One region of the Lysinibacillus sp. 10T31 genome, then DNA from elsewhere that is predicted to be linked to it. Evidence: riboswitches for the same ligand, from Rfam matches in the RefSeq annotation. Region 1 holds a riboswitch; each other region holds the start of a gene.
The links. A riboswitch is a leader RNA that binds a small molecule or an ion and turns the genes downstream of it on or off. The one in region 1 is predicted to bind S-adenosylmethionine.
Positions count from the first base shown of each region.

Region 2: linked by a shared signal. The riboswitch ahead of AC1DCY_RS05260 (methionine ABC transporter ATP-binding protein) and the one ahead of AC1DCY_RS17455 (hypothetical protein) in region 1 are both predicted to bind S-adenosylmethionine.
Region 3: linked by a shared signal. The riboswitch ahead of AC1DCY_RS14905 (bifunctional homocysteine S-methyltransferase/methylenetetrahydrofolate reductase) and the one ahead of AC1DCY_RS17455 (hypothetical protein) in region 1 are both predicted to bind S-adenosylmethionine.
Region 4: linked by a shared signal. The riboswitch ahead of metA (homoserine O-acetyltransferase MetA) and the one ahead of AC1DCY_RS17455 (hypothetical protein) in region 1 are both predicted to bind S-adenosylmethionine.

Region 1 covers NZ_JBFTHS010000030.1:37,254-40,413, forward strand. The annotation lists gene AC1DCY_RS17445 (gamma carbonic anhydrase) at 1-69, shown strand, start outside; gene metK (methionine adenosyltransferase) at 261-1,457, opposite strand; gene AC1DCY_RS17455 (hypothetical protein) at 1,534-1,800, opposite strand; SAM riboswitch class I at 1,937-2,055, opposite strand; gene AC1DCY_RS17460 (hypothetical protein) at 2,178-2,303, shown strand; gene pckA (phosphoenolpyruvate carboxykinase (ATP)) at 2,971-3,160, shown strand, end outside.
Region 2 covers NZ_JBFTHS010000006.1:79,453-82,612, forward strand. The annotation lists gene AC1DCY_RS05255 (methionine ABC transporter permease) at 3-671, opposite strand; gene AC1DCY_RS05260 (methionine ABC transporter ATP-binding protein) at 661-1,689, opposite strand; SAM riboswitch class I at 1,886-1,990, opposite strand; gene AC1DCY_RS05265 (thioredoxin family protein) at 2,055-2,357, opposite strand; gene AC1DCY_RS05270 (toprim domain-containing protein) at 2,374-2,715, opposite strand; gene gcvH (glycine cleavage system protein GcvH) at 2,902-3,160, opposite strand, start outside.
Region 3 covers NZ_JBFTHS010000023.1:48,168-51,327, reverse strand. The annotation lists gene AC1DCY_RS14905 (bifunctional homocysteine S-methyltransferase/methylenetetrahydrofolate reductase) at 1-1,402, opposite strand, end outside; SAM riboswitch class I at 1,723-1,821, opposite strand; gene AC1DCY_RS14900 (protoporphyrinogen oxidase) at 1,947-3,160, opposite strand, start outside.
Region 4 covers NZ_JBFTHS010000005.1:55,879-59,038, reverse strand. The annotation lists gene AC1DCY_RS04420 (GerAB/ArcD/ProY family transporter) at 1-624, shown strand, start outside; gene metA (homoserine O-acetyltransferase MetA) at 702-1,637, opposite strand; SAM riboswitch class I at 1,781-1,891, opposite strand; gene AC1DCY_RS04410 (hypothetical protein) at 2,122-2,685, opposite strand; gene AC1DCY_RS04405 (hypothetical protein) at 2,836-3,015, opposite strand.

The DNA.
Region 1 (3,160 bases):
ATGGAACGCATCATACGTGAATATGTAGAGAAAGGTCAATACTATAAATCTCTTCAACCAAAAAATTAATAGCTATTTCAACTAAATCAAAGCAGCTCCACGTCTGCTTGGGCAACCGAGCCATCCATGATTAGGATTAGGAGCTTATTTTTTTTCGTTAAAAAAACAGCGAAAGGGGCTTTTAAATTTTTTGAGCCCCTTTCAGTAATATAGTATTTTAAAATATTTTCCTAGCTACTTTATCACTTTAGCTGAATAGTTTATAAACCTGCTTTTTCTTTTAATGCATCAGCTTTGTCTGTTTGTTCCCACGGTACATTTAAATCAGTACGACCGAAGTGACCATATGCTGCAGTTTGCTTATAGATAGGACGACGCAGGTTAAGCATTTTAATAATCCCCGCTGGGCGTAGATCAAATAGCTCGCGTACCCATTTTACAATTTCACTTTCTGTAACTTTTCCTGTCCCAAATGTATCAACAGCAATAGATACAGGTTGAGCAACACCAATCGCATAAGCTAGTTGTACTTCAGCTCGATCTGCTAAACCAGCTGCTACGATATTTTTTGCCACATAGCGTGCTGCATATGCCGCTGAACGGTCTACCTTAGTTGCATCCTTACCTGAGAAAGCACCTCCACCATGACGTGCATAGCCACCGTATGTATCAACGATGATTTTACGTCCAGTTAGACCAGCATCCCCTTTAGGACCACCAATTACGAATCGGCCAGTTGGGTTGATGAAATATTTAGTATCGGCATCTAGTAATTCACTTGGAACAACTGGAGCAATAACGAATTCTTTTAAGTCTGCTTGAATTTGCTCAAGTGTAGCTTCTTCATCATGCTGTGTTGAAATTACAATCGTATCAACGCGTACTGGTACATTGTTTTCATCATATTCAACCGTTACTTGCGTTTTTCCATCTGGACGTAAATATGCTAGTTCACCAGATTTACGTACTTCCGTTAAACGACGAGCTAATTTATGCGCTAAACTAATTGGTAATGGCATAAGCTCTGGCGTTTCGTTACATGCATAACCGAACATTAAACCTTGGTCACCTGCACCAATTGCTTCAATGTCAGCGTCTGTCATAGAGCCTTCACGCGCCTCTAATGCTTGGTCTACACCTTGAGCAATATCAGGTGATTGCTCGCCAATAGCAACAAGTACTGCTAGGTTTTCAGCATCAAAGCCGTATTTCCCACGTGTATAACCGATTTCTGCTACAGTATCACGAACGATACCTTTAATATCTACATAAGTAGAAGTAGTAATTTCTCCTGCTACTAATGCTAAGCCTGTTGTTACTGTTGTTTCACACGCTACACGCGCATTTGGATCTTCTGCTAAAATAGCATCTAAAATGGCATCCGAGATTTGGTCACAAATTTTGTCTGGATGTCCTTCTGTTACACTCTCTGATGTAAACAGTCGACGGTTTGTCATTTGATTTTCCTCCTATTACTTTTACAAATAATATTTGCGAATTAATACGGTACTCATTACCCATGTCAAGTTCACCCTAAGGATTGAACTCCCAAGCCGTTGTTGCTGTCGCTACGTTTGCACTACGCTTTCTCACAATAAAACCAACTGTTGCTTTCGCTACGTTTGCACTACGCTTTCGCACAATAAAAACAACTGTTGCTGTCGCTACGTTTGCACTACGCTTTCGCACAATAAAAACAACTGTTGCTGTCGCTACGTTTGCACTACGCTTTCGCACAATCAAAACAACTGTTGCTGTCGTTGCACTTACGCAGAAATAAACAGCTGCTGCTTTTAACACGAGGATTTCGAAAGATCCGTCATTATAATAAGGAAAGGACTATATACTTACCTTTAATTCGTTTTTAACAATAAAAAAATCCTTTTCTCACGCTTACTTAACATGAGGAAAGGAATAATGACTTCGTAACCTTTCACTCTTATCGTTCAAGGGGTTCCCCCTTGCATCAGGTTGGCACCAACGCATGTCGTGAAATAGTTCATGCAGGTTGCCGGGTTTCACAGGGCCTGACCCTCCACCAGCTCGGGATAAGAGTATCCGTTCAATATCTCATAATACGTAAAAGGTCGAACGTTGTCAAATATTTTTAATCTTTCAGCGAGTGTCCAAACACCGCTGAAATAATAGAGGAACTCAGTCTAAGAACGCCACGTCCTGTGGCAATTTATCTGCGCGAAAGCGAAGCGTCAGCAACACGGTTTTATCTGTGCGAAAGCGAAGCGTCAGCAACACGGTTTTATCTGTGCGAAAGCGAAGCGACAGCAACAACAACACACGACTGAGAGACCAACATCGTGCTGTTGCCGCTGCCGCTTCGTTAGCACTGCGCTGTCGCACAAAAAAATCTGCCGCTACGCTTTCAAGCAAAAAACATCTACAGGCCTAAGCACAAAGCCGATTCCGGACGCAACTATGCCGAAGCATAATCGATTGTATTCATATAAAAAAAGTATGGAATTTATCAAGAAACTGATTTGGATTATGCTGTAAATTAAAACAAAATAATCCCTACTCTCCACCTCACATCATGTGTTAACATATGTGTAACCCTTTACAGCACATTTTGTAGCGAAAGCAAAGCGTCAGCTACAGAACATGTGGTGGATGAATATGATTGTAGCCCCTTTTCAGTCGAAGACAAGCTCCAACTAATAAAAAAACAAGCTAAAACTTCACATCCTGTGCGAACCTCATGTTAGCCAAAAGCTTCAAAACACAATTTTGCTGTGTCGAAAGTGAATGTGTGATCACTTATAATAAATAGGGTAATAAGCATTATCAAAACGAATTAATTTACTTTTTGTCGTTTTCTTGAAAAGTAATAAAATCTGAAAAATAATTTCTGAATTAGTATAGATTATTTAAGCAATTGTGTTATACTATTTTTGAAATTAAGAAAATCTCCCCCAGACACAAGGGAATACTATAAAAAAGGATGGTATTTAATCGATGAATTCAGTAGAAATTGCAAACGAACTGAAGGAATTATTAAACGGCGGTAACATTAATGTTCAACTTTCAGTACCACAATTAGCTGAAAAAGCTACATCTCGTGGTGAAGCTATGTTAACAGTAGATGGCGCAGTTCGTGCAGAAACTGGCAAATACACTGGTCGTTCACCTAAAGATAAATATACGG
Region 2 (3,160 bases), on a different contig from region 1:
TTTTAGCGTTTATCTGTTTTGATCGTAATCATGTCGCCAATCCATTGGATAATAAATACAACTATTAAGATTAATATAGTCGCCATTAAAGTTACATCTGTGCGATTACGTTGGAAACCATCTAAGAATGCTAAGTTTCCTAGACCACCTGCACCGATAATACCTGCCATCGCAGTATAGCCGACAAGTGCTACAGCCGTTACAGTAATACCAGAAATAAGCGCTGGTAACGATTCTGGAATTAATACTTTCCAAATAATCGTTGACGTTTTAGCACCCATTGAACGAGCTGCTTCAATAACACCTTTATCAATTTCGCGTAAGGCAATTAATACCATTCGTGCATAGAATGGGGAAGCTCCAATAATTAAGGCTGGTAAAGCAGCATCTGCGCCACGAATTGTGCCAAGTAAAAATTTCGTAAATGGAATTAATAAGATAATCAATACGATAAATGGAATCGAACGGAAAATGTTAACGATTGATCCTGTTAAAAAGTTCACAATTTTATTGGCCCATAGTTGGTTGGGACTTGATAAAAATAATAAGATTCCAATCACTAATCCAAGTATAAATGTGATGACCGTAGAAATTGTTGTCATATACAATGTTTCATACGTAGCGTCCCACATTTTTTCCCAGTCGACATTCGGAAAAAGACTAGTTAGCATTTGCAATCACCTCCGTTTGTACTTCGACTGTATTTAAGTAGCTAAGTGCAGCAGCAACATTTGCCTCTGAGCCATCAATTTGCACAATAAGTGTACCGTACGCTCCATTTTTCGTTTGCGAAATATTACCATGTACAATACTTACTTCTACATCAAACTGTTTCACAAGATGTGAAATGACAGGCTGCTCTGTTTTTTCTCCTACAAAGATTAGCTTAACAAGTTGTCCATTAGGGTAATTTGCTTTAATTTGTGTCACAGTTTCCTGTGTTTCCTTCGTATCTGTAATTTGAGAAACAAATTTTTTCGTAATGGCTGCTTGTGGAGCTTGGAATACTTGTAATACTTCACCACGTTCTACAATTTCTCCAGCTTCCATAACCGCTACACGATGACAAATTTTACGAATAACGTGCATTTCATGTGTGATTAACACAATCGTTAGACCTAATCGTTCGTTAATATCGACAAGTAGATCAAGGATAGAATCTGTTGTCTCCGGATCGAGTGCGGATGTGGCCTCATCACATAACAATACCTCTGGATTATTAGCAAGTGCACGAGCGATACCTACACGTTGCTTTTGTCCCCCTGATAGTTGTGATGGATATGCTTCTGCGCGTCCTTCCAAGCCAACTAGTGTAATCAATTCTTTCACACGTGCTTCACGTTTTGCCTTTGGAACGCCTGCGATTTCTAGTGGGAAAGCGATGTTTTCTGCAACAGTTCTAGACCAAAGTAAATTGAAATGCTGGAAAATCATACTGACTTTTTGTCTAGCATCCCTGAGCTTCYGCCCCTTTATGGATGAAAATTCCTGATTGTTAACCGTCACCGTACCTGATGTAGGCTTTTCTAAACCGTTTAACAAGCGAATCATTGTACTTTTACCAGCGCCACTATAGCCGATAATGCCAAAAATTTCACCTTTATTAATAGAAAGATTGACGTCTTTGACTGCTGTTAATTCGCCATTCGCGGTTTTGTATTTCTTCGTAATATTTTGAAGATTGATCATAGCGAATTCTCCTTTTCTCATTTCATATCAATTATGCCTCGGTATAATTGCGTCCGGAGGCTTTAGGCCAACAAATGTTTATTGCGCGAAAGCGTAGCGACAGGTACAGGTGTTTGGAAACCCGCTGAAAGAATTAAAAAACCCCTTCACTTATAGACAAGTAGAAGGGGTCACGTAACTTATACGCTAAACCGTTCTCTCATCTGTCAAAGATAAATCTTTGGGTGATTTGGCACCTTTTCACAATTGTGATGGTTGCCGGGCTTCATAGGGCACTTCCCTCCGCCGCTCTTTATAAGAGTTCGATATATTTATTGTTTTTTTAATATATTTGTTACTTTACCATGCGATTAATATTCAGTCAATTAGTTTTTTAACAATTCGTATAAATATGGTACGGATTGAAAGGCATAAACCTTTTCTGTCACTTCTCCGCCTTCACATACGAGTAAACATGGTACACTTTCGATTTTATTATCATAAGCTATTTGCTCTATAAAATTTATATTCGCTTTACCAATCTTTAACTGTGGCAGCAATTGCTCAACAACCATCATCATTTTCGATGCAACTGCACACGTCCCACACATTGGCGTATATAAATAAAAGGCAGCCTTTTCACCGGATTGGACAGCCGCGTCCCACTGCTCTTTTGACCATTCTTCCATCTTTTTTCACGCAACCTTACAAAATATATTCATTATGGATTGAGAAATGTGCACGAAGCAATATCGTCGCTAACACTTTCCTCGGAGTTGTCTCAACTTCCTTATACGTTGGCATCGTACGTAAATGCTCAGCCTCTGGATAATGTCTGTCCATTAATGCCCTTAGCTTATTACCCGATGTATCTGCATCAAAAAATGTATAAAGCTCACAACCCTCATATGGATCGAGTAGCTCTTCTAATTGATGCACACCAATTGTACCATTTGTACAAAGTATTTTTACGTCTTCATTTAAAATAGGTTCGATTTGAAGTTTATCCGATCGGCCTTCGACAATTAAGCATTTTCCATCGAACATCACGCCACCCCCATTTAGACATATCCCTTATAATTCATTATATCAATAAACCTTGTCGTCGATACAGTTAGATACCTATTAATAAGGGAATATACTTGTATTTACCTTACCAGCTATAGTGGCAGGATGGTTGAAGATAATAAAAAACGTCGGTAGTTTCCGACGTTTTTCTATTTCAGGCTTGTCTTATTCAGCAATCATTTCTTCGTATTGCTCAGCTGTCATAAGCTTTTCAATTTCTGAAGCATCAGCAGGCTCTACAACGATCATCCATGCTTTTTCATATGGTGATTCGTTAACGAATTCTGGGCTATCTTCTAAATCTGCATTTACTTCAACTACTGTACCTGAGATTGGTGCGTATAATTCAGAAACTGTTTTAACAGATTCTACGCTACCGAATGGATCATCAGTTTTGATTTCGTCGCCAACTTGTGGAAGTTCA
Region 3 (3,160 bases), on a different contig from region 1:
TAAACGCAGCCGCTACAGAGAAATTTGCCTTTTTACGAAGTGGTTTCCCTGAGAACGATACACCTTCATTTAACTGTTTTATTAATTGGATTAGCTCCATAGAAGATACGTCGTAAACGCTAGTTGCTCCTGGGAAATCGCCTACCTTTGTCGGATCTCCAGTAACTGCTAAAATATCATGAATCCCTAGTGCATTTAATCCCATTAAATGTGATTGAAGACCAATTAAATTACGATCTCGGCATGTTATATGTGTCAACGGGCGTACCCCGTGTGTTTCTTTCAGCAAGGCTCCCATTGCGACATTACTAATCCTTGGAGAAGCGAGTGAATTATCTGCCATCATGACTACATCCGCGCCCGCTTCATATATTTTTTTTGCTCCTTCAATAAAGCCTTCAATTTCTAAATGTCTTGGTGTATCTAACTCTACAATAACTGAGCGTTCACGTTTTACTTTTTCATGTAATGGCTCATAATTTGCTGGCTCTGCCTCACGGACAATCTCTACTTTTTCTGGCTTTGCATACTTTTCCTCAACCGGGGATAGCTCCTCTAAGTACTTTTTCGCTGCAGCAATATGCTTTGGTGTCGTACCACAACAGCCACCAATTAAACGTACCCCCTGATCACGAAGCTCTACAGCTGCTCGACCAAAATAATCTGCCTCCGACTCATAAACGACACGCCCATCCTCCAAATCAAGAAGAGAGGCGTTCGGATACGCTGACATAAATGCCTTCTCAGGAAGCTCTACACCTTCAAATGCTTGTATAGTATGGTGAGGGCCTAAGCGGCAGTTAACACCTACGATATCAGCACCTAACGATTCAAGTTTATGTAAGGCGTTATTTAAGCTCATTCCATTTTGCAAAATTCCGGGTTCGTGCATAGAAACTTGAGCAATAATCGGTAATTTCGTTTTAGCTCGTAGCATTGTTAAAGTCGCTGCTAGCTCTTCAAAATCATAATAAGTTTCAAGTAAAAGACCATCTGGATTTCCTGCCAGTAAAACAGTTGCCTGCTCATCAACGGTTGCTAAAATTTCCTCTAACGTTGCGTCACTTTTACGAATGCCACGGATCCCCCCAATAGTACCTAAAACAAATTGTCCACCATCTGCCGCTGCTCGTTTTGCAATTGTTATAGCGGCTTCATTAAATTGCTGTACACGAGATTCCAATCCATAGCGGGCTAATTTTATGGCATTAGCCCCGTAAGTATTCGTCTGAATAATATCAGCACCAGCTGCAATATATTCTCTATGAATCTTTTCAATTAATTCAGGTCTCTGTACATTCATTTCCTCATGACAGTACTCCAAGCCATAGCCGTATAAAACCGTACCAATTGCACCATCTGCTGTAAGAACATGCGTTTTTAACCTTTCAAGCAATCCCATAAAACTAACCTCTCTTCCTTTTTCTATCAATTATGCCTCGCAATAATTGCGTCCGGAATCGGCTTTGTGCTTAGGCCTGCACGAGGGCCACGATGTCGGTCATTTCGGTAATGCCACAGGACGTGGCATTTTTACCGATGCAGGTCAGTTAGCCGTTATCACATGGATGCGATGATTTTTAGGCTAACATCCTCTAAGAACTCCTTTCCGATTCCGTGACATACGCCGGAGGCTTTAACTTCTTTCAGCTGAAAGAAGTTAAAATAAAAAAGCCTTCTTTCATAAAAAAAGAAGGCTTTTACGTTTCGTAATTGTTTTCCTTCTCATCTTCGACACACGGTCTTCTGGATTTAGCACCTGACAATAAGTTGGTTGCTGAAGCTTCATAGGGCCAGTCCCTCTGCTTCTCTTGATAAGAATTTAGTATGAATTTTTTAAATAATTAAAAGAATCATATCGTTTACGAACGATAGAGTCAAGACTATTTCACTGAACGAAGGATAATTTTTACGAAATTTATAATATTTTGATTTATATCAAACAATTACGATAGCTTTTCTACAAGCTCCTGACCAATTTTTTTACCATTTTGAATACATGCACCTATGCCTACTCCAAAATAAGAGCATCCCGCTATTGATAAATTTGGATAGTTTTTCTCGAGCTCTCGTAAGAGACCTTGCAACGCTTCACGATGTGCCAAGTCGTACTTCGGCATCTGGTCGATCCATTTTGTTACGTCAACAACAGTTGGTTTTTCCTCAATCCCCAAGCTTTTTCTTACATCCTCTAGAGCAACAGCTGCTAACTCTTCATCTGTCATCATACGCAATCTCTCATACTCAGGGTTAATGCTCTTATAAAAAAGTCGCACCAGTAATTTCCCTTCTGCTGAGGTGTGTTTCCACTTGCGACTTGTCCACGTTGCTGCATTACATATAACATCCGAATTATGTGACACAATATAGCCTGTTCCATCTGCTGGTAATCTATTATCGGGTACATCAAATCCTAAATAAATCGTAATGGCGGATGCAGTATTAAATTGTTCAAAATAACAGTTCAAAGATTCATCCTGCAATAAGCTTTGTACCGCTTCATTTGGCAGTGCCAATACAACATGATTCGCTTCAATCATTTTACCGTTTGCTAACGTAACAGCGTATAGATTCTCCTGCTTTTTAACACTAGTAGTGGCAATCCCTTTTATAATTTCTACATCCGTTAACGTTTCTTCAAGTCGATCAATTAGTGAAGATAAACCATTTTTAAATGAAATAAATTTTTTATTGGCGGCTTTCACAAATTGTTCCCTGTTTGCATCGAAGCCTTTAATAATACTACCGTAATCGTTTTTGTAATCGATTAAGTACGGTAAAGTAGAAGCAATTGAAAGTTGATTTAAATCTCCAGAATATACACCTGCAAGTACAGGCGCTATTTGGTTTTGAACAAGCTCCTCGCCTAAATAATACGTTAAAAATTCCCCAATCGAGCTTTCCTTTGTAAATCTTTCATTTGGCATTGTTAAATCCTTTAATGCTTCTTTTTTACCTTCCTCTGATACAAGCGTGCTTTCCTCAAGAGATTGTAAGCTCATAGGAATTCCGAATGTTGAGTCTGCTGGGATGGCATGTAGCTCATTATTTGTGTAAATATATGAAATACCTGTTTCGTTATACACAAGATTTTGTTCGAAATTTAGTTCCTCTACTAACTCCATGACACCTTTATGACGCGCTACAATAGAATCCGCTC
Region 4 (3,160 bases), on a different contig from region 1:
AATAATAGTAATAACAATAATTGTTCTCAAAATGAAAGTAGCAGCAATTCCGGCAATACTTCTCAAAGTACAAGTAGTAGTTATAACGATAATTCTTCACAGAGTGAAAGTAGTAGCAATGCCGGTAATACTTCTCAAAATGTAAGTAATAGTAATAACGATAGTTTTACTCAAAATGAAAGTAGAGATAATACCGGAAATGCTTCTCAAAGTACAAGTAGTAGTAATAACGATAATTCTACTCAAAGTGACAGTAGTAGCAATGCCGGTAATACTTCTCAAAATGCAAGTAATAGTAATAACAATAATTGTACTCAAAATGAAAGTAGCAACAATGCCGGAAATACTTCTCAAAATGAAAGTAATAGTAATTACAATAACTCTACTCAAAATGAAAATAGCAACATTAATGATAACTCTACTCAAAATGAAAGTAACAACATTAACGATAACTCTACTCAAAATGAAAGTAACAACAATGCCGGAAATGCTTCTCAAAGTAAAAGTACTAGTAATAACGATAATTCTACTCAGAGTGATAATAACAGCAATACTACACAAAATGATAGCGATTCCGGCAATACTCCAAACATTGATAAAAATAAAAATTCATCAGAAAATTAACAGCATAATGGCTTAAAAAAAGATGACCCTGAAAAATCAAGGTCATCATTTTTCTTTATAAATGTTATTAAGCAGTTTTAAATATGATATTCAATTTGATCAACGAAATCCCATTCGTATGGTGTTTCTTGGTAAACATAGTAGTTCAACCAATTCGAGAATAATAAATGTGTATGGGCACGCCACGTATTTATCGGTTCATTTGCTGGATTATCATGTGGGAAGTAATTGACTGGTACCTCAATATCTAATCCTTTCGCAACATCACGACTATACTCATCAGCTAAAGTAGTCGCATCATATTCCAGATGGCCAGTAATCATAATGTTTTTATTATCCTTAGATTGCACTATGAAAACACCAGCATCTTCTGAAAAAGATAGTAATCGTAAATCAGGATGGTTAAGTACTTCATCAATTGATACGGATGTATAACGTGAATGTGGTGCTGTAAATGAATCGCTAAAGCCACGTACTAAATCCACTGTTAAATCCGTAATGACATGAGAATATACACCTGAGCATTTAGCTGGAAGCGCAACTTTACCGATACCGTAATGATGGTATAACGCTGCCTGAGCACCCCAACATATATGTAAAACAGATGTTACGTTTGCCTTGGACCAATCCATAATTTCTGAAATTTCCTGCCAGTAGTTTACGTCTTCAAATGCCATTTTCTCTACTGGTGCACCCGTAATAATCATGCCGTCATAGCGGCGATGACGAATTTGATTGAAGGTCGTGTAAAATAACTGTAAATGTGATTTACTAACATTTTTCGATTCATGCGTAGCTGTATTTAAAAAGGTAATATTTACTTGTAACGGTGTATTACCTAATAAACGTAGTAATTGCAGCTCCGTTTTTTCTTTTTCCGGCATTAAATTAAAAATTAATATATTTAACGGACGGATTTGTTGTGTTTTTGCTCTATCCTCTTCCATTACGAAGATTTTTTCCTCACGTAAATGTTCTCCAGCTGGTAAGTTTTTCGGAATATTAATTGGCATCTTGCATTCCCCTCTCTTTTGTTTCTCTCTGTTAAAATCAATCAATGCACGGGCCCTGTGTAAAGCTCAAATATCAAACGATAAAATTAAAAAATCCCCCTCATTCCATATGAGATAGAATGAGAAGGATTTTTCCACGTTCACTCTTATCTCTCAAAGGACAAATCCTTTGCTGGAATTAGCACCTTTCTAACTTTTGTTAGAGGTTGCTGAAGCGTCATCGGGCCAAATCCCTCAACTTCTCATGATAAGATTATTTAATTAAAAAGAATTGTAACATGAACAATTAAGAATATCAATAATACATAGAATATTTTGTTATTAATCATGCATGTCATTATGTTTGGGAGTAATACATTTACTTGTTAGTTTATTCCACTTCTTATAAAGTCTATGTAATTTTGATTATAACTCATACTTCTGAAAAAAAGAAGTGTATAGCATTTACAAATAAAAAAGCCACCTATCAAAAGAGAGTACCCTGTCATTCTTCAATTCCTTTTGCTCTAATGTCAATCATCTTTAATGCAATATCAGAAGCTAAAACTGTATTAGCCTTAATAATTTCTAAGTCATAATCATTAGGTTCATCTATATACTTTTTAAGTGCTTGAAACCTTATATCTTGGTATTTTTTCAGTTCCTCAAATAGGTATGCAATCTTTTTATCTCCTTCAGTAATAGTATTTAATTTGATACTATTCATACTTTCTTCAACTGATTCACCAGTTTCGAGTAACTCTTTCATTTGATAATCCTCTAATGGTAAATTGGAAGTGCCTAACAAATATTCAATCAAGTTTTCTTGATGCTCAACCAAGATGATATTGAAATCTTTCATAATTATATCAACTTCTGCACTTAAATCATTTTTAGGTTGTGGGTCAATAACCTCTTCTTCCATTTCTTTTTGTGCTACTTCAATTTTCTCATTAGGTTCAGTTTCTGATACATTATTAACATCACCCTTCACAGATTCATCCTTAACACATGCTGATAGAATCATTATAATTCCAATAATTAGAGATAACCATTTAATTTTCCTCACTTCACAACACTCCTATTTTCACTAGTTACAGTTATATATTACCAATGATATAATTGTAAGGGAATACCTATTTTTTATAGACGTGTGAAAATTGATTTATTTAAGAAGTAATATTACAAACAAAAAAGGCGTACCCAAAAGTACACCCTACTAATTATTCTTTTTAATATAATTAACGAACATGTCCACTATCATATCTTCTATATTCTTTCTATTCTCTTCTGCTTCCTTTAATTCTCCTTCTGTTACAGGCGTTTTGTAAACAATCTCCTTTACTGTTGGAATGATTTTAACTTTGCTATCTCCGAACTGCTTCATTTTCTTACTCATCAACACGCCTCATTTCTTAACCTAAAATTACCTATTTATGATATTTATGAGAGAACTAATTGAAGAATGACAACTAAGAATTGAATTAGGTTTATGGGCGTGTGAAAATTGATATGGTAGCGTACAAAATAATAAAAGCCACACC